DNA from 3 places in the Bradyrhizobium sp. B120 genome. Region 3 is predicted to be linked to each of the others. Evidence: predicted binding sites of a transcription regulator. Region 3 holds the regulator's gene; each other region holds the start of a gene.
The links. Region 3 encodes LexA, which represses DNA repair genes until DNA is damaged. Its sites were predicted from a motif close to TGTTCNNNNTGTGTTCNG; they were not measured.
Positions count from the first base shown of each region.

Region 1: a site for LexA is predicted at 4,068-4,085, ahead of ACOIX3_RS39545 (DNA recombination protein RmuC). Genes of this name have one in related genera too.
Region 2: a site for LexA is predicted at 5,321-5,338, ahead of ACOIX3_RS34030 (PA0069 family radical SAM protein). Genes of this name have one in related genera too.

Region 1 is NZ_CP185242.1:8,516,651-8,524,587, reverse strand. It holds gene recR (recombination mediator RecR) at 1-271, shown strand, start outside; gene ACOIX3_RS39555 (hypothetical protein) at 419-847, shown strand; gene ACOIX3_RS39550 (AmpG family muropeptide MFS transporter) at 1,154-2,524, opposite strand; gene ACOIX3_RS39545 (DNA recombination protein RmuC) at 2,828-4,036, opposite strand; gene def (peptide deformylase) at 4,207-4,734, shown strand; gene fmt (methionyl-tRNA formyltransferase) at 4,889-5,824, shown strand; gene truA (tRNA pseudouridine(38-40) synthase TruA) at 5,824-6,561, shown strand; gene dapE (succinyl-diaminopimelate desuccinylase) at 6,707-7,873, opposite strand; gene ACOIX3_RS39520 (DUF805 domain-containing protein) at 7,923-7,937, opposite strand, start outside.
Region 2 is NZ_CP185242.1:7,316,879-7,324,815, forward strand. It holds gene ACOIX3_RS34010 (uracil-DNA glycosylase) at 1-740, shown strand, start outside; gene ACOIX3_RS34015 (glycosyltransferase family 39 protein) at 851-2,356, opposite strand; gene ACOIX3_RS34020 (ribonuclease HII) at 2,712-3,488, opposite strand; gene ACOIX3_RS34025 (VOC family protein) at 3,567-4,013, opposite strand; gene ACOIX3_RS34030 (PA0069 family radical SAM protein) at 4,121-5,299, opposite strand; gene ACOIX3_RS34035 (glycosyl transferase) at 5,464-6,033, shown strand; gene ACOIX3_RS34040 (bifunctional helix-turn-helix transcriptional regulator/GNAT family N-acetyltransferase) at 6,127-7,068, shown strand; gene moaB (molybdenum cofactor biosynthesis protein B) at 7,227-7,790, opposite strand.
Region 3 is NZ_CP185242.1:4,682,581-4,690,517, reverse strand. It holds gene ACOIX3_RS21430 (ComEC/Rec2 family competence protein) at 1-2,049, shown strand, start outside; gene ACOIX3_RS21425 (hypothetical protein) at 2,046-2,273, opposite strand; gene ACOIX3_RS21420 (hypothetical protein) at 2,419-2,847, opposite strand; gene lexA (transcriptional repressor LexA) at 3,104-3,808, opposite strand; gene glp (gephyrin-like molybdotransferase Glp) at 4,052-5,263, opposite strand; gene ACOIX3_RS21405 (HAD family hydrolase) at 5,283-5,915, opposite strand; gene ACOIX3_RS21400 (response regulator) at 6,983-7,645, opposite strand; gene ACOIX3_RS21395 (histidine kinase) at 7,642-7,937, opposite strand, start outside.

The DNA of each region.
Region 1 (7,937 bases), 3.8 Mb from region 3:
AACGCTGTCGCCGCTCGACGGCGTCGGCCCGCAGGACCTCACCATCGATCAACTGGTGGCGCGCGCGCATGCGCCTGAGGTCAGCGAGATCATTCTGGCGCTCAATGCCACCGTCGATGGCCAGACCACCGCGCATTACATCACCGACCTGTTGTCGGAGGCCAACGTGCGGGTGACGCGGCTGGCGCATGGCGTGCCGGTCGGCGGAGAGCTTGATTACCTCGACGAAGGTACGCTATCGGCTGCGATGCGGCAGCGGACGCTGTTCTAGCAAGCGATCCGGGAGCCGGACGCGGCATTGTTCGCCAGGCGATCGGCGACAATCCAAAAAGATCGCGCCGAAACAAAATGATAGGGTGGATGACGATTTGGGGACGGTCATCCACGCTCTGACGAATCAAGTACGGAACCACTGCAAATGACGACACACCGATTCGGCGTACGCTTGGCCGTTGCGCTTCTGGCGGCCACATTCGCCGCGCCGTGCGCGCTCGCGCAGCAGAGCGACGCGCCGCAGAAGCCCGGCAAGATGATCCGGGCCGGCGACGTACTGTCGGGGGAACTCGGCGTCATGAAGGTGCGCGACACCAAGAACCGCGGCAAGCGCGTCGCGACCTACCAGATCACCAGCGAGCCGCGCCGATTGCCGCCGCCGAACGGTCTCTGCAACCTCGAAACCGGGCCGGAAACCTTTCAGCTCGTTCCGACCAACGACGCCCAGGCCGCGCAGCTCAAGAGCCTCTCCGGCAAGGCCATCTCGGTGAAGGTCGACGAGATTGCCTGCGCACAGGACGCCGGCGAGATGAGCGAAGCCATCGTCACCAAGTGGAGCGTGGTGGCGAAGTAGCTGCCCCAATTGCGGCTCCCGGCTGCGCGGGTGATGACACCGCGCTGTTTCTTGAGTTGCGACCCATCCTCATCGTCGTCCTGGCGAAGGCCAGGACCCATAACCACCGGCCTTGGTTGTCGGATGGATTGTGGCCTCAACGTCGCGCAACAATTTGCATTTGGGGTATGGGTCCTGGCTTTCGCCAGGACGACGCACGGAGGGAGCCCGTAGCCCGGATGGAGCGAAGCGAAATCCGGGACAGTTTTGCAAATTGAGAGACTTCCCCGGATTGCGCTTCGCTTCATCCGGGCTACGTCGGCTGGGCTAAACCCTGACCGGCCCCAATTCATCGAAATGCCCGCGTCGCTGCAGCCAGGCGAGCAGGATCAGGCTCGGGATCGCGACCAGCACGCAGATCACGAAGAACATTTGCCAGCCGACGGCCTTCGCCACATAGCCCGCGCCCGACGACAGATAGGTGCGGCCGACCGCGGCGAGCGCCGTGAGCAGCGCGTACTGGGTCGCGGTGTGCAGCGGATTGCGGCACAGCGCCGACAGGTAGGCGACGAAGATCACGGTGCCGATCGCGCTGGTGAAATTCTCCGCGGTGATCGCAAGCGCGAGCGCCCATTGATCGACGCCGACATGCGCGAGCCAGGAGAACGAGAGGTTAGCGACCGCCTGCAGCACGCCGCCGATCCACAGGCTGGTCGCCAGCGAATAGCGCCGCGCCACGAAGCCCCCGGCGAAGCCGCCGATCAAGGTCGCGGCAAGGCCGACGCCCTTCACGATCGCGGCGTAATCGACCTTGGAAAAGCCGATGTCGATCACGAACGGCGCCGTCATGGTGCCCGAGAACGCGTCGGTGAACTTGAACAGCACCACAAAGGCGAGCGCCGCCAATGCGTCCTTGCGGCTGAGGAACTCGGAGAACGCGCCGAGCGCCGCGTGCAGCACGCGTTCGGCCGCGGTCTGCGCATGCGTGGCGGCCTCCGCGCCTTTCGATTGCGCCGGCTCGGTCGCAGCCAGCGCCGTGACGATGCCGATCACGACCAGCGCGGCCATCACCACATAGCCCCACATCCACGCCGACGGGCGTGCAAGGCCGGCGGACTCGAAACCGCTGACGATGAACAGCGCGCCGGCGGTCGAGACCAGCATGCCGATACGATAGGCCGCGACATAGGACGCCATGCCGGCGGCCTGCTCGCTCTCCGGCAGGCTTTCGACGCGGAAGGCATCGACCACGATGTCCTGGGTCGACGAGGCGGTTGCGACCATCAGCGCGGCGAACGCCGCAAACCATGGCGACCGCGCCGGGTCGGCCAGCGCCAGCACCAGGATCGTCGCGATCAGCAACAGCTGCGAGAGCAATAGCCAGCCGCGGCGGCGACCGAACACTTGCGTGAACAGCGGTACGTGCAGCGCATCGACCAGCGGCGCCCAGAGGAATTTCAGCGTGTATGGCGTGCCGATCAGCGCGAGCAGCCCGATGGTGCCGAGATCGACCCCTGCCTCCTTCATCCACACCTGCAGCGTCGAGCCCGACAGCGCCAGCGGCAGGCCCGAGGAGAAGCCGAGCAGCAGCACGATCAGGACGCGCGGCTGCAAGTACACGGCGAAGCTGTCGCGCCAGGAGGTGGCGGCGGGGGCGGTCTTTTCCGGCTTTGTCGCGGTCGCTTCGGGCGCGGTCATACCCCCTGTTAGCAGATTCGAGCCGCAAAGACGGTGTCATCGCCCGGCTTGACCGGGCGACCCGGGTGAACGCAAGGGTGACCTCCAATACGCATACCGGGCGGTCCCCTCACGCGTCGTCCCGGCGCAGGCCGGGACCCATACGCCGCGGCGGATGTTGTAATCGGGATTCGCCGTTCCAGCGCCGCACCACAACAAACCATTTGTGGTTATGGGTCCCGGCCTGCGCCGGGACGACGATGAGGATGGTTCTCGATTCAAGATGTCAAAAGCGCGGTGTCATCACCCGCGCACGCATCATGGTCACTCCCCCGCCTGCAGCTTGCGCGGGGCGGGGAACAGGTCGGTGGCGGCGGGCTTGACGAAACGCGGGACCTCGATGGGGGTCTCGGATTTGCTGAAGTCGAGTTCCTCGATGCGGCCGGCGCGTTTCTCGATCTTGTCGGCGGAGATCAGGATCTGCCTGACGTCCTCGTTGACCTGGCCGAAGTGATTTTGCAGCTTGAGCACGCGCTCGCGCAGGCGGCTGAGGTCGTCGCCGAGATGCATCACTTCGTTGCGGATCTGGTCGGCGGCGTCGCGGATGCGGGCATCCTTCAGGATCTGCTGCATCACCTGGATCGCCAGCATCAAGAGCGAGGGCGACACCAGCACGACGCGGGCGCGATAGGCCTTCTGGATCACGTCGTCGAAGCCGTCATGGATTTCGGCATAGACCGATTCCGACGGCACGAACATCAGCGCGGTGTCCTGGGTCTCGCCCGGGATCAGGTACTTCTCCGCGATGTCGCTGACATGCTTCAGCACGTCGGCGCGCAGCCGCTGGCTGGCAAATTTGCGTTCCTCGTCGCTGCGCGCATCGTGCAGCGCGGTCATGGCCTCCAGCGGGAATTTCGCGTCGATGCAGAGCGGACGCTGGTCGGGCAGGAACACGACGCAGTCCGGCCGCTTGCCCGTGGTCAGCGTGTACTGGAACTCGAACGAGCCCTTCGGCATGCCGTCCTGGACGATCGCCTCCATCCGCGCCTGGCCGAACGCGCCGCGCGATTGCTTGTTGGCGAGCACGTCGCGCAAGGTCGTGACCTGGGTGGTGAGCTCGTTGAGGTTCTTGTGGGCGTGATCGATGATGCCGAGCCGCTCGTGCAGCACGCGCAGCGAATCCATCGTGTTGCGGGTGGTCTGTTCCATCGATTGGCCGACCCGGTGGGTCACCGAATCCAGCCGCTCGTTGACCGCGCGGGCCATCTCCGCCTGGCGGCCGGCCAGTGCCTGCCCCATCGCGTCGACCCGCCCTGAGGCCTCGCTCTGGGCCCGCAGCATGTCGGCGAGCCGCTCCTCCAGCTCGTCGGCGCGAATGGCCTGGGCCATCGCGAGTTCCGCGCCGCGCCGGCTGGCGCGCGCGATCACCATTGCGATGGCAAGCAGCAGGACCAGCGCCAGCGTGCCAAGGCCGATCAGCGCGTCGGAGACACGGAGGGGAAGGTCGCCGATCGTGAGCAGAATCTCGTTCATGCCGGCAGTTGTAGCCGATTCGGCGCCGCCACCGAACGAAAAGGGAACATTTATGGTAAACAGTCCCTTAAATTCCTTGGTTAATCTTCCGTGAAGAAACGTGGTTAAGGCTGCGTTAACCGGTTCCTGAGCGCATTGACCCCATGAAGTCAGCAGCTTAAATCGCCGCCATGGCATTACGAGAAATCATCATCCTGCCGGACAAGCAGTTGCGTCTGGTGTCGAAACCAATCGAGAAGGTGACGCCGGAGATCCGCAAGCTCGCCGACGACATGCTCGAGACCATGTATGACGCGCCGGGCATCGGCTTGGCGGCGATCCAGGTCGCGCAGCCGCTACGGCTGATCACGATGGACCTCGCCAAGCGCGACGAGAACGGCGAGACCACGCCGCAGCCGCGGGTATTCATCAATCCGGAGATCATCTCGCACTCGGAAGAGCTGTCGGTCTACGAAGAGGGCTGCCTGTCGATCCCCGAATATTACGAGGAGGTCGAGCGCCCGGCGCGGGTGCGCCTGCGCTTCACCGACCTCGACGGCAAGCTGCACGAGGAGGATGCCGAGGGGCTCTATGCCACCTGCATCCAGCACGAGATCGACCACCTCAACGGCGTGCTGTTCGTGGACTACCTGTCGAAGCTGAAGCGCGACCGCGTCTTCAAGAAATTCGAGAAGGCCGCCAAGCGCGCGGCGGAGTGAGTGGCGTGAATAGCGTTTCCGCTTGCACGATGCGCTCTCTCCCCCCTTGTGGGGGAGAGCTGGAGAGGGGGGTAGCCGCAAACACCGCCGTTGCGGCTACCCCCCTCCCTAACCCTCCCCCACAAGGGGGGAGGGAACGCAGCGAGTGCTGTTGATGCCTCTTCGCCTGATCTTCATGGGCACGCCCGATTTCGCGGTGCCGACGCTGCTGGAGCTGGTGGCCCATGGCCACGAGGTCGTGGCGGTCTATACCCGCGCGCCGAAGCCGGGCGGGCGGCGCGGCCTGCAATTGCAGCCGACGCCGGTCGAGCAGGAGGCGCGCCGCCTCGGCATATCAGTGCTGACGCCGAAGACCCTCAAGACACCGGAAGCGCTCGAGGAGTTTCGCGCGCATGACGCGGATGCCGCGGTCGTCGTTGCCTATGGCATGATCCTGCCGCAGGCCATCCTCGACGCACCAAAACTCGGCTGCTTCAACCTGCATGCTTCGCTATTGCCACGCTGGCGCGGCGCCGCGCCGATCAACCGCGCCATCATGGCGGGCGATGCCGAAAGCGGCGTGATGGTGATGAAGATGGACGTCGGCCTCGACACCGGCGACGTCGCAATGGCCGAGCGGCTGCCGATCTCGGACAGCATGACGGCATCCGACCTGCACGACGCGCTGGCGCCGCTCGGCGCCGATCTGATGGTGCGCGCGATGGGCGGGCTGCAGCGTGGCGGCTTGCAGCTGACCAAGCAGAGCGAGGCCGGCGTCACCTACGCCGCCAAGATCGAGAAGGCCGAGGCGCGGATCGACTGGAAGCAGTCGGCGCACGCGGTGCTGCGGCACATTCACGGGCTTTCGCCGTTCCCCGGCGCCTGGTGCGAGCTCGCGGGCGACGGCGAGCCAGCGCGGCTGAAAATCCTGCGTTGCGAATTGGCGAAAGGCTCGGGCCGACCGGGCGACGTGCTCGACGACAATCTTGCGATCGCCTGCGGCGATGGCGCGGTCCGGATCCTCGAACTGCAGCGCGCCGGCAAGGCGCCGATGAAGGCCGCGGACTTCCTGCGCGGCACGCCGCTGAAGCCGCCGGCGCGGCTCGCCTGATGCCCCGCTACAAGCTCACCATCGAATATGACGGCACGCCGTTCTCCGGCTGGCAGATCCAGGACACCGCGCCGACCGTGCAGGGCGCGCTGGAGACGGCAGTCAAGGCGATCTGTGGCGAGGACGTGCGCGTCCATGGCGCCGGGCGTACCGATGCCGGCGTGCATGCGCGCGGCCAGGTCGCGCATTGCGACATCGCCAAGCATTTTCCGCCCGGCCGCTTTCGCGACGGGCTGAACGCGCATCTGCGGCCCAATCCGATCGGCGTGCTGGCGGCTGACATCGTGCCCGACGATTTCGAGGCGCGGTTCTCGGCGATCAAGCGGCACTACCTCTATCGCATCACCAACACCCGCGCGAACCTCGCGCTCGACATCGGTCGCGTCTGGCGCGTGCCGCGCGCGCTCGATGCGGGCGCGATGCATGAGGCCGCGCAGCGGCTGCTCGGCAAGCACGATTTCACCACCTTCCGCGACACCGAGTGCCAGGCCAAGTCGCCGGAGAAGACGCTCGATCAGCTCGACGTCACCCGCGAGGGCGACGCCATCAACATCGTGACGTCGGCGCGCTCGTTCCTGCACAGCCAGGTGCGCTCGATGGTCGGTTCGCTGGTCTGGGTCGGCGAAAGCCGCTGGAGCCCGGACGATCTCTTTGGTGCGCTCGCCGCCCGCAACCGCGCCGCCTGCGGCCCCGTGGCGCCGCCGGACGGGCTCTATCTGATGCGGGTGGATTACTAGGCGGTGTGAATGATCTCGTAGGATGGGTTTCGCTGCGCTCTACCCATCCTACGGACTGCATCTGGTGCGGGTGGACTACTCGTAACCCCAATCCCTACTGTGCATGGGGTTGTTTTCGATGTTTTGGTCCAGCCGAGCGGCTGGACTATGCAAAATACCGGTCCAGCACGCCCCGATAGACCTTCGTCAGCTTCTCCAGATCGGCCACCGGCGTGCGCTCGTCGATCTGGTGCATGGTCTGGCCGACCAGGCCGAACTCGATCACCGGGCAATAGCCCGAGATGAAGCGCGCATCCGAGGTGCCGCCGGAGGTGGACAGCTCCGGCTTGCGGCCGGTGACCTCCTCGATCGCGGCGACGGCGAGGTCGGTGAACGGGCCGGGCTGGGTGACGAACACGTTCGAGTTCGACGGCTGCCAATCGATGTGGGCGCGGATGCGGTTGCCGCAGGCTTTCGCCAGCCGCGCGTCGACCAGCTGCCGCAGGCTCTCCTGGGTGTGGTTGTCGTTGTAGCGGATGTTGAACTTCGCCCGTGCCTGGCCTGGGATCACATTGCTCGCGGTGTTGCCGACATCGACCGTGGTGAATTCGAGGTTGCTGGCCTGGAATTGCGCGCTGCCGTGATCGAGCGGCTCGTCGCTCAGCGCCACGATGAGCCGCGAGATATCCGGCACCGGGTTCGCGGCGCGGTGCGGATAGGCGACGTGGCCCTGCACACCGTCGACGATGAGCGTGCCGGATTGCGAGCCGCGCCGGCCGATCTTGATCATGTCGCCGAGCACCTCGACGTTGGAGGGCTCGCCGAGCACGCAATGGTCGAATTTCTCGCCGCGCTCGGCGCACCATTTCAAAAGCTTGACGGTGCCGTTGATCGAGACATCTTCCTCATCGCCGGTGATCAGGAAGGAGATCGAGCCGTTGCCATTTTCTTGCGGCTTACCACCATGGTCGCCGAGATATTGCAGCACGGCGGCAACGCTGCAGGCGATGCCGCCCTTCATGTCGACGGCGCCGCGGCCGTAGAGATAGCCGTCCTTGACCTCGCCGGAGAACGCGCCGAGCGTCCACGCCGCTTCATCGCCGGGCGGCACCACGTCGGTGTGGCCGGCGAAAGTGATATGCGGCGCCGAAGAGCCGATGCGGGCATAAAGGTTGTCGATATCGGCGGTGCCGGGCTCGGAGAACGTCACGCGGTGAACGTCGAACCCTGCGCTTTTCAGCAAATTTTCAAGAACGCCAAGCGCGCCGGCGTCGGCCGGGGTGACGGAGGGGCAGCGAACCAGATCGCGGGCAATCGAGACAGCATCACTCATGCGCCTCGCTTAACACGTCACACCGTAGGTGGACCAGCTTTGCGCGGCATCATTCGAGCTCGCT
Region 2 (7,937 bases), 2.6 Mb from region 3:
AGCCGATCAACCGGCTGGAAGAGCCCGAGCCAGTTCCCGCCCCCGCCGCGCCGCGTCCGGCTGCACTCAATCCGCTGCGCCCGCCACCGATGCCGGCCGTTCCGCGCAGCGAAATCACCATCGCGCCGGACGCCGCGATCGCGTCCGCGCGCGAGGCCGCGCGAACCGCGCCGACGCTGGAGGCGCTGCGTGGACTGATGGAGACATTCGACGGTTGCGCGCTGAAGCACACCGCGACCCGGCTGGTGTTCGCCGATGGCAATCCACAGGCGCGCGTGATGTTCGTCGGCGAGGCGCCGGGCCGCGACGAGGACATCGAGGGACTGCCGTTCGTCGGCCGCTCCGGCAAGCTGCTCGACCGCATGATCGCGGCGATCGGGCTCGATCGCAGCAAGGCCTATATCGCCAACGTCATTCCGTGGCGGCCGCCGGGCAACCGCACGCCGACGCCGCAGGAGACGCAGGTGTGCCTGCCCTTCATCCAGCGCCATATCGAGCTGGTGAATCCCGACGTGCTGGTGACGCTCGGCAATCCCTCGACGCAGGCGCTGCTCGGCACGCGCGAGGGCATCATGCGCACGCGCGGCAAATGGATCGACTACGACACCGGCACGCGCTCGATCCGCGCCGTCGCCACCTTCCATCCGGCCTATCTGTTGCGCTCGCCGTCCTACAAGAGACTGTCGTGGCAGGATTTGCGCGCGATCGCGAAGGTGCTGCAAGCCGCAACGGCTTTGTAGCTTCGTAGCCCGGATGGAGCGCAGCGCAATCCGGGACTGACCGTGCAAGTTGAGGAAGCGGCCCCGGATTTCGCTACGCTTCATCCGGGCTACGGCTCCGGATGAAATCCCTACCCCTTCGGCCGCACGATCGCCCAGCCGATTCGCAGCACCGGCTGCCTTCCATTGACCAGCCGGTCGAACGAGCGCGGCACTTCTGGCACCAGGCCCGGGAAGCGCTGCGCGAGCTCGGGCGGCGGCGTGCCGGCGGTGTCCTGCGCGCGCCAGACCACGACGCCGCCGGTCTCGTTGAACTTTGCGACCGACAGCCACGGCGTCCGCTGCGGCGCGGCGTCGAGCAAAAGATGCGGACGGCGCCCGTTCATCGCAATCAGGCTGGCGAGCTCGGGATCGCCGGCCACCGCGCGCAGGCGCTGGTTGGTGCGGCGTTCATAGCTGTCGTCGAAGAAGCGTCCCATCGCGGCTGCCGGCAGCGAGGTCGGCACCTCGGTGGTGCTGGTCCAGGGCAGGAACAGCGCCGCCGCCAGCGCGACCGCGGCGGGCGCAGCGACAGCGAAGGCCCACACCGAGCGCAACAGCCGCTGCCGCCTGAGATGGATCAGATCGCCGGTCGCGACCACGACCGCGAGCCCCGACATCAAGAGCGCCACGCCGGCGCCGCCGAAGGCGCGATCCAGATCGAACAGCCCGGCGACGAAGCTGCTCACGATCGCCGGCGCGAACGCGAAGAAATAAACGAAGTGCTGCGCCAGCGGACTGACCGGCGGGCGGTAGATGATCGGGGAATCCTCACGGTCGCGGGCGAACCAGCGCGAATTGAGGATCGCCAGCAGCACGATCGCACCCGTCGCCACGATCAGCCCGCCGAGCACGACGCCCCAGCGCAGCGCGCGCGTCTTGAGATCGGCAGCCGCGGGCAAGGCCGGCAGCGCCAGGACGTCGGCGCGGACCAGCCAGACCAGGTAGGGCAGCGCCAGCACGATGATGACCAGCAGCGCATAGAGCGGATCGACCGCGCGCAGAGTGCGGCGCCCGCGCTCGGTTGCGAGCGCAAAGCCGACCACGAGCAGGATCATGCCGAGCGCCGCCGGTGTCGTCAGCAGCAAGAGGCCGCAGTCGATCGACCAGGCGAACCAGGCGGCGCGCCGGTCCTGCCCGATCAATTGCCAGGAATGCAGCAGCAACAGCGCCCACAGCGGACGCGCCAGGATCAGCGGCCCGAGCTCGACGCTTGGCGAGGAGAACACCACGACCGTCATCGACAGCAGCACCGCCAGCACGCCCTGCGGACCGCCGACGATGGCGCGCGCCAATTGGTAGAAAGCGATGAAGGTGGCGATCTCGCAGACCTGCGCCAGCAGGTAGACGCCGAACACGTGATTGCCGGCGGCGCGGAAGGCGATGTCGGCGAGCCAGAACGACAGCGGCGGCCCCATGTCGGTGCCGACCTGATACTCACGGCCAAACGCGAGGACGGTGGCGAGATTGCCGGGTGGGCTGCCGTAGAAGATCAGCGGCAGGAACAGCCAGATCGCGGCCTGCACCAGCACCACGACCCATACCACGAGGCGCGGCCGGGCGCGGATCAGTTCGACAACCAGGGAGGTAAACCGCATGAAACGCCTGAAATGCCCCAGCCACCCGTCAGCGGCGCCATCTGATCCCTGAGGAGTTGATAACGGGCGGCGGCGGGAGAGGCAACCGGGGCCGATGAGTCTACCGTGCAAAGCCAAACACAGGTGTCATGCCCCGCCACCGGGTCGCGCGAACGCGCGCCCGATGACAGGCTCCGGCGGGGCATCCAGTACGCCGCGGCTTCTAGATCGAAAACGACTGTCGCTGGAATACTGGATCGCCCGGTCCCGTCTCCGCCGAGGCTTCGACGAGGCTGTGATCGTAGGCGCGCCGAAGCTTTAGCGGAGGCGGCGAGCCGGGCGATGACAGGGTTGGGTGAGTGGAGACGCGGTCGCGCTATGCCGCCGCCGATGCTGCGGCTTCGGTTTCCGCGTCCATCGTGAACAGATCGGGCTCGGCCGCGACCGGGAAATGCTTCAGCCGCGCGGCGACGACCGGCGCGAAGAAGCTGCGATGATGGGTGCTGGGGCCGAGCCGGTCCAGCGCCTCGAGGTGCTCGGGGACGCCATAGCCCTTGTGCTGCTCAAAGCCGTAGCCGGGGCAATCCAGCGCCAGCGCGCACATCAGGCGGTCGCGCGTCACCTTGGCGATGATCGAGGCCGCCGCGATCGAGGCCACGATGCCGTCGCCGCCGATCACCGCGTCGCAGTCGCAGGGCGTGGCGAGCTTGTCGCGGCCGTCGACGAAGACGTGCTTCGGCATTTCCGGCAGCGCATGGACGGCGCGCGCCAGCGCCCACAGCGAGGCGCGCAGAATATTGTCGCGGTCGATTCGCGCAGGCGAAGCCACCGCGACCGAGAACGCTGCGGTTGCGCAGATTTCCTCGAACAGTTCCTCGCGGCGCTCGGCGGTCAGCCGCTTGGAATCATCGAGACCCTTGGGAATGCGATTAGGATCCAGCACCACGGCGGCGGCGACCACGGGCCCGGCCAGCGGACCGCGCCCGGCCTCGTCGCACCCGGCAACCGGCCAGACGCCGCGCTTGATCAGTGCGCGCTCGCGCCGGAAGCTCGGCCGCGTCACGGCGATCACGCGCTTCTCCGGCTTGGCCGATTTGGCCAGCGCCTTCTTCGACGCACTCTTCGACGCGCTTTTGGACTTGTCCCGAATCATGCGGGGATGGTGGTCAAGCAAGGCCCGCGGTGCAACCGGGAACCCGGCGCCCTTCCCCGTTATTCAATTCGGCTCGCTCTAATCCGGGATGGACACCCGCCCGCTCTCAAGAACCTCGAAGCCCGGCGCGCGCACCACTTCCCAGGCGTGGCCGTCAGGATCGCCGAAATAGCCGCAATAACCGCCATAGCTCGTCGGCTGCGCGGCCTTGAGCAGTTTGGCGCCTTTCGACAGCGCGAACGCCATCACACGATCGACCTCGGAATCGTCGTTGCAGTTCCAGGCGATCGACACACCGTGGAATGCGGCCGGCCGCGGCTGATCGGGCAATCCGGCGTCGTCAGCGAGCAGATGCCACGGGAACAGCCCGAGCACGCTGCCGCCGGTGTCGAAGAAGGCAACCTCCTCGCCGGTCGCGCGCATCTTTCTGGCAAAGCCGAGCGATTCGTAGAAGGCGATGCTGGCGCGCATGTCGCTGACGCCGAGCGTGAGGACGGTGAAGCGGGCAGTCGGGGCGTTACTCATGTTTACCTTTCTCGTCATTGCGAGCGAAGCGAAGCAATCCATCGTACCGCATATACCGAAGCGTGGATTGCTTCGTCGCTTCGCCCCTCTCAATGACGGCTGTGGCGTCAGAACAAGCTCAACTGCTGCCCGCTGCGCTTCGGCTTGGCGAAGTGATCGGTGGTCAGCTTGGTGCGGCGCTTGTTGAGGCCGAGCTTTTCGCAGGCGATCTCGAAGCGGCGGCCGATCATCCAGGCCATCGGGCCGGTGCCCTTCATCCGTGTGCCCCATTGCGAATCGTAGTCGCGGCCGCCGCGCATGTCGCGGATCAGCGTGAACACATGACGGTAGCGGTCGGGATAGTTCGCCATCAGCCATTCGCGGAACAGGTCGCGCACCTCGAGCGGCAGCCGCAGCAGCACGTAGCTCGCCTCCCTGGCGCCGGCATGCACGGCGGCATCGAGGATGCGCTCGATCTCGGAATCGTTCAGTGCCGGGATCACGGGCGCGACCATCACCGTGGTCGGGATGCCGGCATCAGCCAGCCGCTTGATCGCCTCGAGCCGCTTCGACGGGGTCGAGGCGCGCGGCTCCATCGTGCGGGCGAGTTTCGGGTCCAGCGTCGTCACCGAGAGCGCGACCTTGGCGAGATTGCGCTTGGCCATCCGCGCCAGGATATCGATGTCGCGGGTCACCAGCGCCGACTTGGTGACGATGCCGACCGGATGGCCGGCGCGCTCCAGCACCTCGAGAATACCGCGCATGATTTTCCGTTCGCGCTCGATCGGCTGATAGGGATCGGTGTTGGTGCCGATCGCGATCATCCGCGCCTCGTAGTCGGGCGCTGCCAGCTCCTTTTCCAGCAGCGCGGGCGCGTCCGGCTTGGCGAACAGTTTCGATTCGAAGTCGAGCCCGGGCGACAGGCCGAGATAGGCGTGGGTCGGCCGCGCGAAGCAATAGACGCAGCCGTGCTCGCAGCCGCGATAGGGATTGATCGAGCGGTCGAAGCCGATATCGGGCGAGTCGTTGCGGGTGATCACCTTGCGCGAGGTGTCGAGCGCCACGCTGGTCGAAAACGGCGGCAGGTCGTCGAGGCTCTGCCAGCCGTCGTCGAAGGCAACCCGCGCCTCGGCCTCGTAGCGGCCGCTGGCATTGGACTGCGCGCCGCGGCCGCGCCGCCGCTCGCGCTCGATCGCGACCGCAAGCTCGGGAAAAGGGGCAGGAACAGGTGAAGGTGCACCCGCCGGGTTATCGGAGGGCGCCGTTACCGGCGGGTGCTTGAGGGCATGAGAGGATGCTCGGCTCATGTTTTGAAGCTAACACAGCCCGAGAACAAATCAAGAACAAGAGCTGAGAAAATCCACAAAGTGATGGCGTAAAAATCTGCAGGCGAAAAGGCTGCTTTGAATATGACAAGGTGATAACACGGCCGGAGTTTCTCCATTGTTTGAGCCAGCGAAGCCTCAAAATCATGCTGAGCGTGATCATCCCCACCGACGGAGTCGAGCGGACCGCCGTCGCAACGCTGGCGGCGCTGGTGCCGGGCGCGGCTGCCGGCGTCATCCGCGAGGTGCTGCTGGTCGACCGCACCAACAGCGACGTGATGGAGCGCGTTGCCGACATCGCCGGCTGTCACTTCCTGCGTTTCGAGGGCACGCGCGCCGCGGCACTCGCGGCAGGCGCCAGGCAGGCGCGTTCGCCCTGGCTGATGTTCCTGCATCCGGGCGCGGTGCTCGATGCCGGCTGGATCGAGGAGACCACCCAGTTCATCCAGATGGTGGCGGCAAGCGGCAAGGACCGCGCCGGCATCTTCCGCTACGCCCGCGCGCCCTATAGCGACCCCGGCCTGCGCGACGGCCTCAAATTCGTCGCCCGGATGATCACCGGCCCCTCGGCCGAACAGGGCCTTCTGATCGCGCGCGAGCATTACGAGCGGATCGGCGGCTACCGGCCGGACGCCCGCCGCTCCGAGGCGCGCCTGCTGCGCCGGCTCGGCCGCTCCTCCCGCACCATGCTGCGCAGCCGGATCATGGTGGCGTAAGGCGTAGTCAAGCGAAGCAGACACCGGTTCGCGCGAAGCAAACGCGTGGGAAAGGGCTTGCGAATTATTTGATTCCGTCAAATAATATGTTTGATGAAATCAAATTCCCATGACACCGCCCTCGAGAGCCAGGTCGCCGCGGTCCGCGGCTTCAGCCGGTTCTATACCCGCAAGCTCGGCATCATCGAGCCGAAGCTGCTGCATTCCCCGTTCACCCTGCAGGAAGCGCGGATCATCTACGAGCTCGCGCATCGCACGGATTGCACCGCGACCGATCTGGTGCGCGATCTCGACCTCGATGCCGGCTTCGTCAGCCGCACGCTGGCAGCACTGCAGCGCCGCCAGATCGTGACCCGCAAGCCGTCAAAGGCCGACAAACGCGTCAACGAGGTGGCCCTCACCGCCAAGGGCCGCACCGCTGCCGCCGATCTCGACCGCCGCTCGCGCAGCGAGGTCGGCGCGCTGCTGAAGCAGATGGACGGCGACCGCCGTGCAGCCGTGGTGCGCGCGATGGGCACGATCGAGCAGTCGCTGGAGCCGCCGGCCGAGAAGCCGACAGCCTTCCTGCTGCGCAGCCACCGCGTCGGCGACATCGGCTGGGTGATCTCGCAGCAGGGGCGCGCGTACGCGGAGGAATACGGCTGGGACATCAGCTACGAGGCATTGGTCGCCGAGATCTGTGCGCAGTTTCTGCGATCGTTCGATCCGGCCTGCGAGCATTGCTGGATCGCGGAGGCCGACGGCGAGCCGGTCGGCTCGGTCTTCCTGGTCAACGGCGGCAACGGGGTCGCCAAGCTGCGGCTGCTGGCGGTGGAGGAGAAGGCGCGCGGGCTCGGCGTCGGCCGCGCCTTGGTCGACCAGTGCGTCCGCTCCGCGCGCGAGATGGGCTACAGGAAGATGACGCTGTGGACCCAGAGCATCCTGCTCGCCGCGCGCGGCATCTATGCGCGTGCCGGCTTTCAGCGGGTCAAGGACGAGAAGCACCACAGTTTTGGCGTCGACCTGGTCGGGGAAACTTGGGAGCTGGAGCTTTAGGCGTCACCCCCTCACCGTCATTCCCCGATGCGCAATTGCGCATCTGAGGGCGCGCGAAACGCGAACCCGGAATCCATTGGGCCGCACGTCATGTGGTCCAATGGATTCCGGGCTCATCGCTGCGCGATGCCCCGGAATGACGAGGGAGGGTGTGACGGCTACGCGCTCGCGCCCTTCGCCTTGGCGCGGCGCAGATGTTCATCCAGCCGCGGCATGATCTCGACGAAATTGCAGGGTCGCGTGCGGTAGTCGAGCTGCGCGGCCAAAATGCCGTCCCAGCCGTCGCGGCAGGCGCCGGGCGAACCGGGCAGGCAGAAGATGAAGGTCGCGCCGGCAACGCCGGCGGTCGCGCGGCTCTGGATCGTCGACGCGCCGATCTTGGCATGGCTCAGCATGTGGAAGGCGATCGAAAAGCCGTCCATCCGCTTCTCGAACAGCGGCTCGACCGCCTCCGGCGTCACGTCGCGCCCGGTGAAGCCGGTGCCGCCAGTGGTGATGACGACATCGACGCCGGGGTCCGCGATCCAGCGCCGGATCACGGCGCGGATCGCCTCGACATCGTCGGTGACGATCTCACGCGCCGCGAGCTTGTGGCCGGCCGCAGTCAGACGGTCGGCCAGCGTGGTGCCCGACTTGTCATCCGCCAGCGTGCGGGTATCGGAAATCGTCAGCACCGCGATATTGAGCGGGATGAAGGTTTTGGATTCGTCGATCGAGGACATTCTATCTACCTCATGTCCTGGACGCGGTGCAGCGCGCTAGCGCTGCTCCGCAGAGCCGGGACCCATCTACCTGCGATCTCGCTCCACGATGGGCCCCGGACCAGCAGCGCATCACTTGTGCTGCGCTGCATCCGGGGCACGAGAGCC
Region 3 (7,937 bases):
GTCTTGTCCGTCGCGGCGTCAGTCGCGATCGCGCTCTGCCTGCTGGCACTGCTGCTGCGGCGGCATCGGGTGTTTGCCGCCGTGGTGATGCTGGCCGCGGTTGCCGCGGGCTTTGCGACGGCGACATGGAAGACCGCGCGGATCGCCCATGGCGTGCTGGCGCGCCCGATATATTCCGTGGCGCTGACCGGTTTTGTCGAGACGCGCGACGTCAGAGAGAAGACCGACCGCTTCGTGCTGCGCGTCGTCACGATGGAAAGCCAGCGCGAGGCGCCAAAACTCGAGCGCGTCAGGCTCTCGGTGAAGAAGGGCACCGCGCCCGACGTCGGCAGTTTCGTCGAATTGAAGGCGCGGCTGATGCCGCCGCTCGGGCCGCAGCGTCCGGGCTCCTATGATTTCGGCCGCGACCTCTATTTCCAGGGGATCGGCGCATCCGGTTTCGTGATGGGCGCGGTGAGGACCAGGGAGCCGCCGGCAACTGGTGGCCTTGCGTTGCGCTATGCCGCCTTCATGCAGTGGCTGCGCGATGCCATCGACGCGCGGATCCGCACCACGCTGGACGGCGACCAGCGCGCGATCGCAACGGCACTGCTCACCGGCCGGCGCGATGCGATCACGACGCCGGTCAACGACGCGATGTTCATCTCGGGGCTCGGCCATGTGCTGTCGATCTCCGGCTATCACATGGCGGTGGTCGCGGGTGTCGTGTTCTTCACGATCCGCGCGTTGCTTGCGCTGTTTCCGGCGCTGACGGCCGGGCACCCGATCAAGAAATGGGCGGCGGCGGCCGCGCTCGTCGCGGCGGCGTTCTACCTCCTGCTGTCGGGGGCGGAGGTCGCGACCCAGCGATCGTTCTTCATGACGGCCGTGGTGCTGATCGCGGTCATCGTCGACCGCCGCGCGATCACCTTCCGCACGCTGGCGGTGGCGGCGCTGATCGTGCTCGCGATCGCGCCGGAGGCACTGGTGCATCCGAGCTTCCAGATGTCGTTTGCGGCGACGCTCGGGCTGGTGGCGCTGGTGCAGATCGGGCTGCCGAACCTGCTGGCGTCACCAGATCATTCGGCGACCGCACGGGTAGCGCTGTGGGGCGGGCGCGAGCTCACGATGCTGATGCTGGCCTCGCTGGTCGCCGGGCTCGCGACGACGCCCTACGCCGCGTTCCATTTCCACCGCGTGACGCCCTACGGGCTGCTGGCGAACCTTGCGGCGATGCCGGTGGTGTCGGCGGTCGTGATGCCGGCCGGCCTGCTCGGGCTGCTCGCCATGCCGTTCGGCTTCGACGGCGTGTTCTGGGCGATCATGGGGTTCGGCATCGACTGGATGATCCTGGTGACGCAATGGGTCGCCGCGCTGCCGGGCGCGGTCGGCCGGATGGCGGCGTTCGGAATCGGGCCGATGGTCGTGGCAAGCGCGGGCCTCATCCTGCTCGGGCTGTTGCGGACGCCGCTGCGTTGGTCGGGTGCCGTGCTGCTGGTGGTGGCCTCGGTCTGGGCGGTGCGGGTGCCGCAGCCGGACGTGCTGGTCTCAGCCGACGGTCGCAACGTTGCGGTGCGGGGCGGCGACGGCCGGCTGCATCTGATGCACAGCGCGAAGGACGCATTCCTCGTCAAGGAGTGGCTGGCGGCGGATGCCGACGCGCGGACTGCGACGGACTCGTCGCTCGGCGAGGGCGTCTCCTGCGATCCGAGCGGCTGCGTGACGCAGGGTCCCGGCGGCGCCTTCGTCGCGCTGGCGAGCCGGCCCGAGGCGCTGGCCGACGACTGCGAGCGTGCGGTGCTGATCGTGAGCGCGCGACCGGCGCCGAAGGATTGCGCGGCCTCGGTGATCGATGCCGAGCGGTTGCGGCGCCACGGCGCGCTGGTGCTGCGGCGCATCAGGGACGGCTACGTGATCGATGCGGTCAAGCCCGGCGGGATCGACCGGCCGTGGTCACCGGCGGTCCCCGGCGACGGCGAGAGTGAGACCACGCTGCGCACGCCCGCGACCGCTCCGCGGCCCGCCGTCGACGCGACGCCGGCCGAAACCGATTTGCAGGGCGATGATTAACCGTTGTCGGGCGAGGGCCCGGTCGGCAGCTCGAACAGGCCGAGATGGTATTCGTCGGAGTCAGGGCCGGCGTCGGGCTTCTTGACGAGGGTGAAGGAAGCCTCGGGGAATTGCTCCCAGACCTTCAGGTCGTCAGCCGTCACCGTCAGCCAGCCGAACCGGAACATGTAGCGGCCCGGCTCCGTGACGCGTCCAGCCTTTTGCCATGTGACCTTGTCGACCACCACGCACGTCCTCCGTGCCCGATGATGCGCCAAGGCGCGTGTCGACGCAATTCTCCAGCTGCGCCCCGGAACCCGGCGTCCGGGGTCGCTCGAAATCGCTTAGGTCATCCGCCGCCGGACAGCTCATTCCGCGGCGACGATGCGTTCAACCCAAAAACAGCGACGCAAATGCGGAGGGCCGCCGCTCCACCACCTTCGGCTTCTGCTCGACCGGCGGATGCAGTGCCGGCAATTGCAGCACGCTGACGCGTTGTCCCTCGACCAGCTGGGTCACCAGCACATGGCTGCCGTCGGGGAATTCGACCGCGTCATGATGGCGATCGGGAACGTCGGGCTCGACTTCGTTGAACACGCCGACGCGGAAGTTCATCGTCTTGGTCCAGATCCAGCGGCTGTCGTAGCGAACGTTCTCGGCGAAAGCGAGCTCGGTGCCCGGCAGCATGCAGACCGCGACAGTGGGATCGGTCTCCGAAGCAAAGCCGCGGGTCGACGTGCCGCGGAAAGTCGTGGTGATCAGCGTCTCTCCAACAATGGCGGGGCGCGACGCCACGGCGTGCAGACTATAGTCACACATCGGATGGCTCCTCTAATCGAGGTAGCGACCCGTGCCTCTCCTTGAGGCATAGGGCCTCTACCAGAGTGGACGATAGCGAACGAGTGTCTCCTCGTTTCTGGGCGATTGTACGACTGGTCGCCCAACGCTCCCGATCACAAACACGCGACGCTGCGTGAGAGGTATCGGAGCGCATCGGGCAAACAGCACGTTGCGCTATCATTCAAGGAACGATCCGATGTGTTGCTCGTTCCCCGCCGCCGCAAGTATTTGAAATTCAGTATTTGCGATAGAGGCCGATCAGCTTGCCCTGGATGCGGACCCGGTTCGGCGGCAGGATGCGCACTTCATAGGCGGTATTGGCCGGCTCCAGCGCGATCGATGCGCCGCGGCGGCGGAAGCGCTTCAGGGTGGCTTCCTCCTCGTCGATCAGCGCCACCACGATGTCGCCGGTGTTGGCGACGTCGTTGCGCTGGATCAGCGCCATGTCGCCGTCGAGGATGCCGGCATCGACCATCGAGTCGCCGCGCACTTCCAGCGCATAGTGCTCGCCGGAGCCGAGCATGTCGGGCGGTACGCTGATGGTGTGGCTGCGGGTCTGCAGCGCCTCGATCGGCGTACCGGCGGCGATCCGGCCCATCACGGGGACCGCGACCGGACGGTTGCCGTCGTCCTCGGCGATCGGCGGCGAGCTGGTGCGCTTGCCGAGGGTGCCTTCGATGACGCTCGGCGTGAAGCCGCGGCGGCCGTTGCCGCCGCCAGCCGAGAGTTCGGGCAGCTTGATGACTTCGATGGCGCGGGCGCGGTTGGGCAGGCGGCGGATGAATCCGCGCTCTTCCAGCGCAGTGATCAGGCGGTGGATTCCGGACTTCGAGCGCAGGTCGAGCGCATCCTTCATCTCGTCGAACGAGGGCGGTACGCCGGCCTCTTTCAGACGTTCATTGATGAAACGCAGAAGTTCGTACTGTTTGCGCGTGAGCATCTCGAGTATTCCCCCGGTTGGTAGCGTCGTTCGATTCCGAGACTCTTCAGGTAGGCCTGCAGGCGGGGCCTGACCTCAGGAGCACGGTGCTCATCACAAGCGCTCCCTCGCGGCCTCCCATTTGTACACACCAGTACTCGAAACAAATCATGAACGGACACTATATGTTCGATATGTGTTCCGCAACCACTTAATTTCCGGTGAACGCATCCGGCGAGCGCTCAAGCGATGCGGTCTGCGCCGTCACTCGGGCAGTGTCAGGATCTCGCATTCGCTGCCTTTGACGGCGGCAGGCGCAAACGGCGGACGCACGAGAAGTGCCCGTGCCGCAGCGAGATTCCCGAGCAGCGACGAGTCCTGCTGTGTGACCGGCGTTGCGATCAGCGTGCCGTCCTCGCGCGCCTCGATGCGTGCGCGCAGATAGTCCTCGCGCTGGTCGTTGGCGGCGAGGTCGCGGCCGAGCAATGCGCTCTCGCGGCGATGACGAACAGCTTTTCGGCCGCTCAGTGCCCGAATCAACGGCACCAGAAACAGGAAGGCGCAGACATAGGAGGACACCGGATTGCCGGGCAGGCCGATCACCCGCATTGCGCCGAGCCGGCCATGCATCATCGGCTTGCCGGGTCGCATCGCAATCCGCCAGAACGCCATCTGAACGCCCTCGGCCTCCAGCGACTGCTTGACCAGGTCGTGGTCGCCGACCGAGGCGCCGCCGGTCGTGATCAGGATGTCGGCACCGGTCTCGCGCGCCCGGCGGATGCCGGCGGTGGTGGCTTCCACCGTGTCGGCGGCAACCCCGAGATCGACGGTCTCGGCGCCCTCGGCGCGCGCCAGTGCCCGCAGCGCGTAACCGTTGGAATAGACGATCTGGCCGGGCCCGGGCGTCGCGCCCGGCATCACCAGCTCGTCGCCGGTCGCCAGCACCGCGACCTTCGGACGACGGTGCACCGCGAGGTCCGGATAGTTCATGGCGGCCGCCAGTGACAGCGCGCGATCGGAGAGGCGGCTGCCGGCGGCGAGCAGCACGTCGCCTTCACGGAAGTCGACGCCGGCCGGGCGGATGTGCCGTCCGGCGGCAGCTGGCTCGGTGATCGTGATGTGGTCGCCGTCGACGGCGGTGTCTTCCTGGATGATGACGGCGTCGGCGCCATTAGGGATCACGCCGCCGGTGAAGATCCGCACCGCTTCGCCGGCGCCGACCGTGCGCTCGAACGGCCGGCCGGCGGCGACTTCGCCGATCACCTTGAGCCGGACCGTCAGATCACCGGCGTCGGCCGCGCGCACGGCATAGCCGTCCATCGCCGACATCGGCTGCGGCGGCTGGGTGCGCAGCGCGGCGAGGTCGCGCGCCAGGGTGCGGTGGTAGGCGGCATCGAGCGCCACCATCTCCTCCGGCAGCGGTTCGGCGCCGGCGAGGACGGCGGACAGGGCATCGGCAACCGGCATCAGGGCCACGCTCGGAGCTCCTTCAATCCTAATGTTCAATACCAAGTGCAGTCAGAGCCCGCGCCACGTCATCCGTCGATGTCACGTGGATGGCATGAAGGCCGCGCGCCCGCGCGCCCTCGATGTTGGCGGCCAGGTCGTCGAAGAACAGGATCCGCGACGCCGGCACGCCGATGGCTTTTACCACATGATCGTAGGCCTCGGCGTCGGGTTTCCGATGGCCGATCGTCGAGGACAGGAAGACGGTGCGGAAATGGCTGAGCAGCTCGGCATGGATGACCGAGAAATGCGCGACGTGGGCCGGATTGGTGTTGGAGAAGGCGTAGAGCGGCATCCGCTTCGCGGCGGTCGCGAGCAGGGGGGCGATGCCCGGCATCTCGCCGGTGAAGATCGCATTCCAGCCTTCGAGGAACTGCGCATCGGTGATGTCGATGCCGAGCGTCCGGCGCAGATTTGCGAAGAACGCCGCGTCGTCGATCCGGCCGATCTCGTGATGCTTGAAGCTGTCGTCGACGACAAATCGCGTGGCGAGGTCGGCCGGCGCGCAGCCGGCATGCTGCGCCCAGTGCGCCATCACCTTCTCGAAGTCGATGTCGAGCACGACGCGGCCGATATCGAACAGCAGCACGTCGACGGAATCGGGAGAGAGTTGCGAGGTCATTGCGTGAAACCGTGTACGAGAATTGCGGGCGGGCGGCAATGTCCCCGATTTGTGCGGCAGGCATGCGACGACGGTGGCGGGGTGTCGTCCCTGCGAAAGCAGGCTCACGGCCACGCCAAACTTTCAATTCCGCGCTTCTCAGGGTGACGGTGATAGAGACGAACTCGAGATCTCCCCAATCGTCGTCCTGGCTTTCGCCAGGACGACACCGAATGTGTGGCGCGGCCTGCATCCCGTCGTCCCTGCGAAAGCAGGGACCCATAACCACTGGGGCGTGTTGTTAAAGAGGGCCGTGGCCCCAGCGTCGCGCAACGATCACCTTCGGTGGTTATGGGTCCCGGCTCAAGGCCGGGACGACACCGAATTTGTTGCACGATCCGTGAAAAGACACCTGCCGCTAGGGCGTCAGGACCACACGACTTCACCGTCCGCATTGCGCGCTCTCGTCAGTCCCGCACGCAGCGTCCAGCGCATCTCGACCCACGTTCGTGGCGACCGCGAAGCGCCCCTCGATCGACTTGCAGGCTGCCGGGCAGACCTCTCACATCCTGGACAGCGCCAGGCCAAGGTAGGCGATCAGCGCGCCGGTGCTGAGGATGACGACGACGAGCGCCTGCTCTGAACGTGCCTGCAGGGTTTTTCGGCTCACGGCGATGACGCTCCATCCTTCAAGATCATGCTGTCCAACTAACGTCGGCTGATATCCGTTCCGGTTCCTGCCCGGGAACTTTCATCAATGTCGGCTGCCTCGGCATGGCGCGTCTCGTTGCAGGCCAGAAACGCGCAACGCCGCCCGCATTGAAATAGGACGGGCGACGTTGGTTCTAGCCCCAGGAGGAATGGCAAAATCCTGACGTTATGGATACGCGCGAGCGAGCAATAAGGTTCAGTCTTCGACCCGTATGAATCCGGTAACTCCGAAGGAACAAAGGAAAGCGCCGGGGCGAGGTCTAGGATGGTGTGACCAAGTTGCTCTGGCCTCAGCGTGTACCCCCTCGCTGGGGCCCTTCTTTGAGCAGCGATCTCGATGAGCGCGGCTAGCAATGCAAGCCGGCCCCGATGCGGACTCACCGTTCGCCCAGATCGATCTGCGTCAGAATACCCTGCCGCAGCGCGAGGCGGACCAACTCGATATCCGTGCCGACGCCGAGCTTGTCCTTGATCAGGGAATGCAGGTTCGCGACTGTCTTGGGGCTGAGATGCAGTGCCTCGGCGATCTCGTCGGTGGTCTTTTCCGCAAGCAGCATGCGCAGCACCTCGAACTCCCGCGCGGTCAGGAGGTCGGCGGCTGCGCTCTCGCCGGCGAGGTGGCTGAGCGCGAGTTCGTGGTCGATGTCCGGGCTGATCGCGATCTTGCCCGACAGCGCGTCCATCACGGCGTGCACCAGCGTCTCCGGCGGGCTGGTCTTGGTGACATAGCCGCTCGCGCCGGCGCGGATCGCCTGCACGGCAAACGCCGCGTTCTGGTGCATGGTGAACACCAGGATCTTTGCCCGCTTGTCCCACTGCCTGAGGCGCCGGATGGCCTCGATGCCGCCGATGCCGGGCATCGACAGGTCCATGATGACGAGGTCGGGCCCGGTTTCCTTGTAGAGGCGGTAGGCCTCGACGCCGTCGGAGGCTTCGGCGACGACCGAGAGGCCCGGCTGCTTCTGCAGCATCGCCCGGTAACCCTCGCGAACGACGGCGTGGTCGTCGACCAGCATGATGGTTCGCACCGTATTGCTCATGCGGCGCGTTCCACAAATGCGGCCTCTCGGCCGGCCGCGACGGGAACGCTGACACGGAGCGACGAGCCGTTGGGCTGTCCGGCCTCGAAGCTCAGCCGCCCGCCGAGCGCGGCGACCCGCTCGCGCATGCCGAGCAGGCCCATGCCGGACTTCACTTGAGGATCGCTCTGGGGATCGCCGGGCCTGCCATCATCGTCGATCGCGAGCATGATTTCGCTGCCGCCGCCGGCCGAAGCCGTCTCGCGCATCTCAAGCCGCAGCATGACGCGCGTGGCGCCGGCGTGCTTGGCGG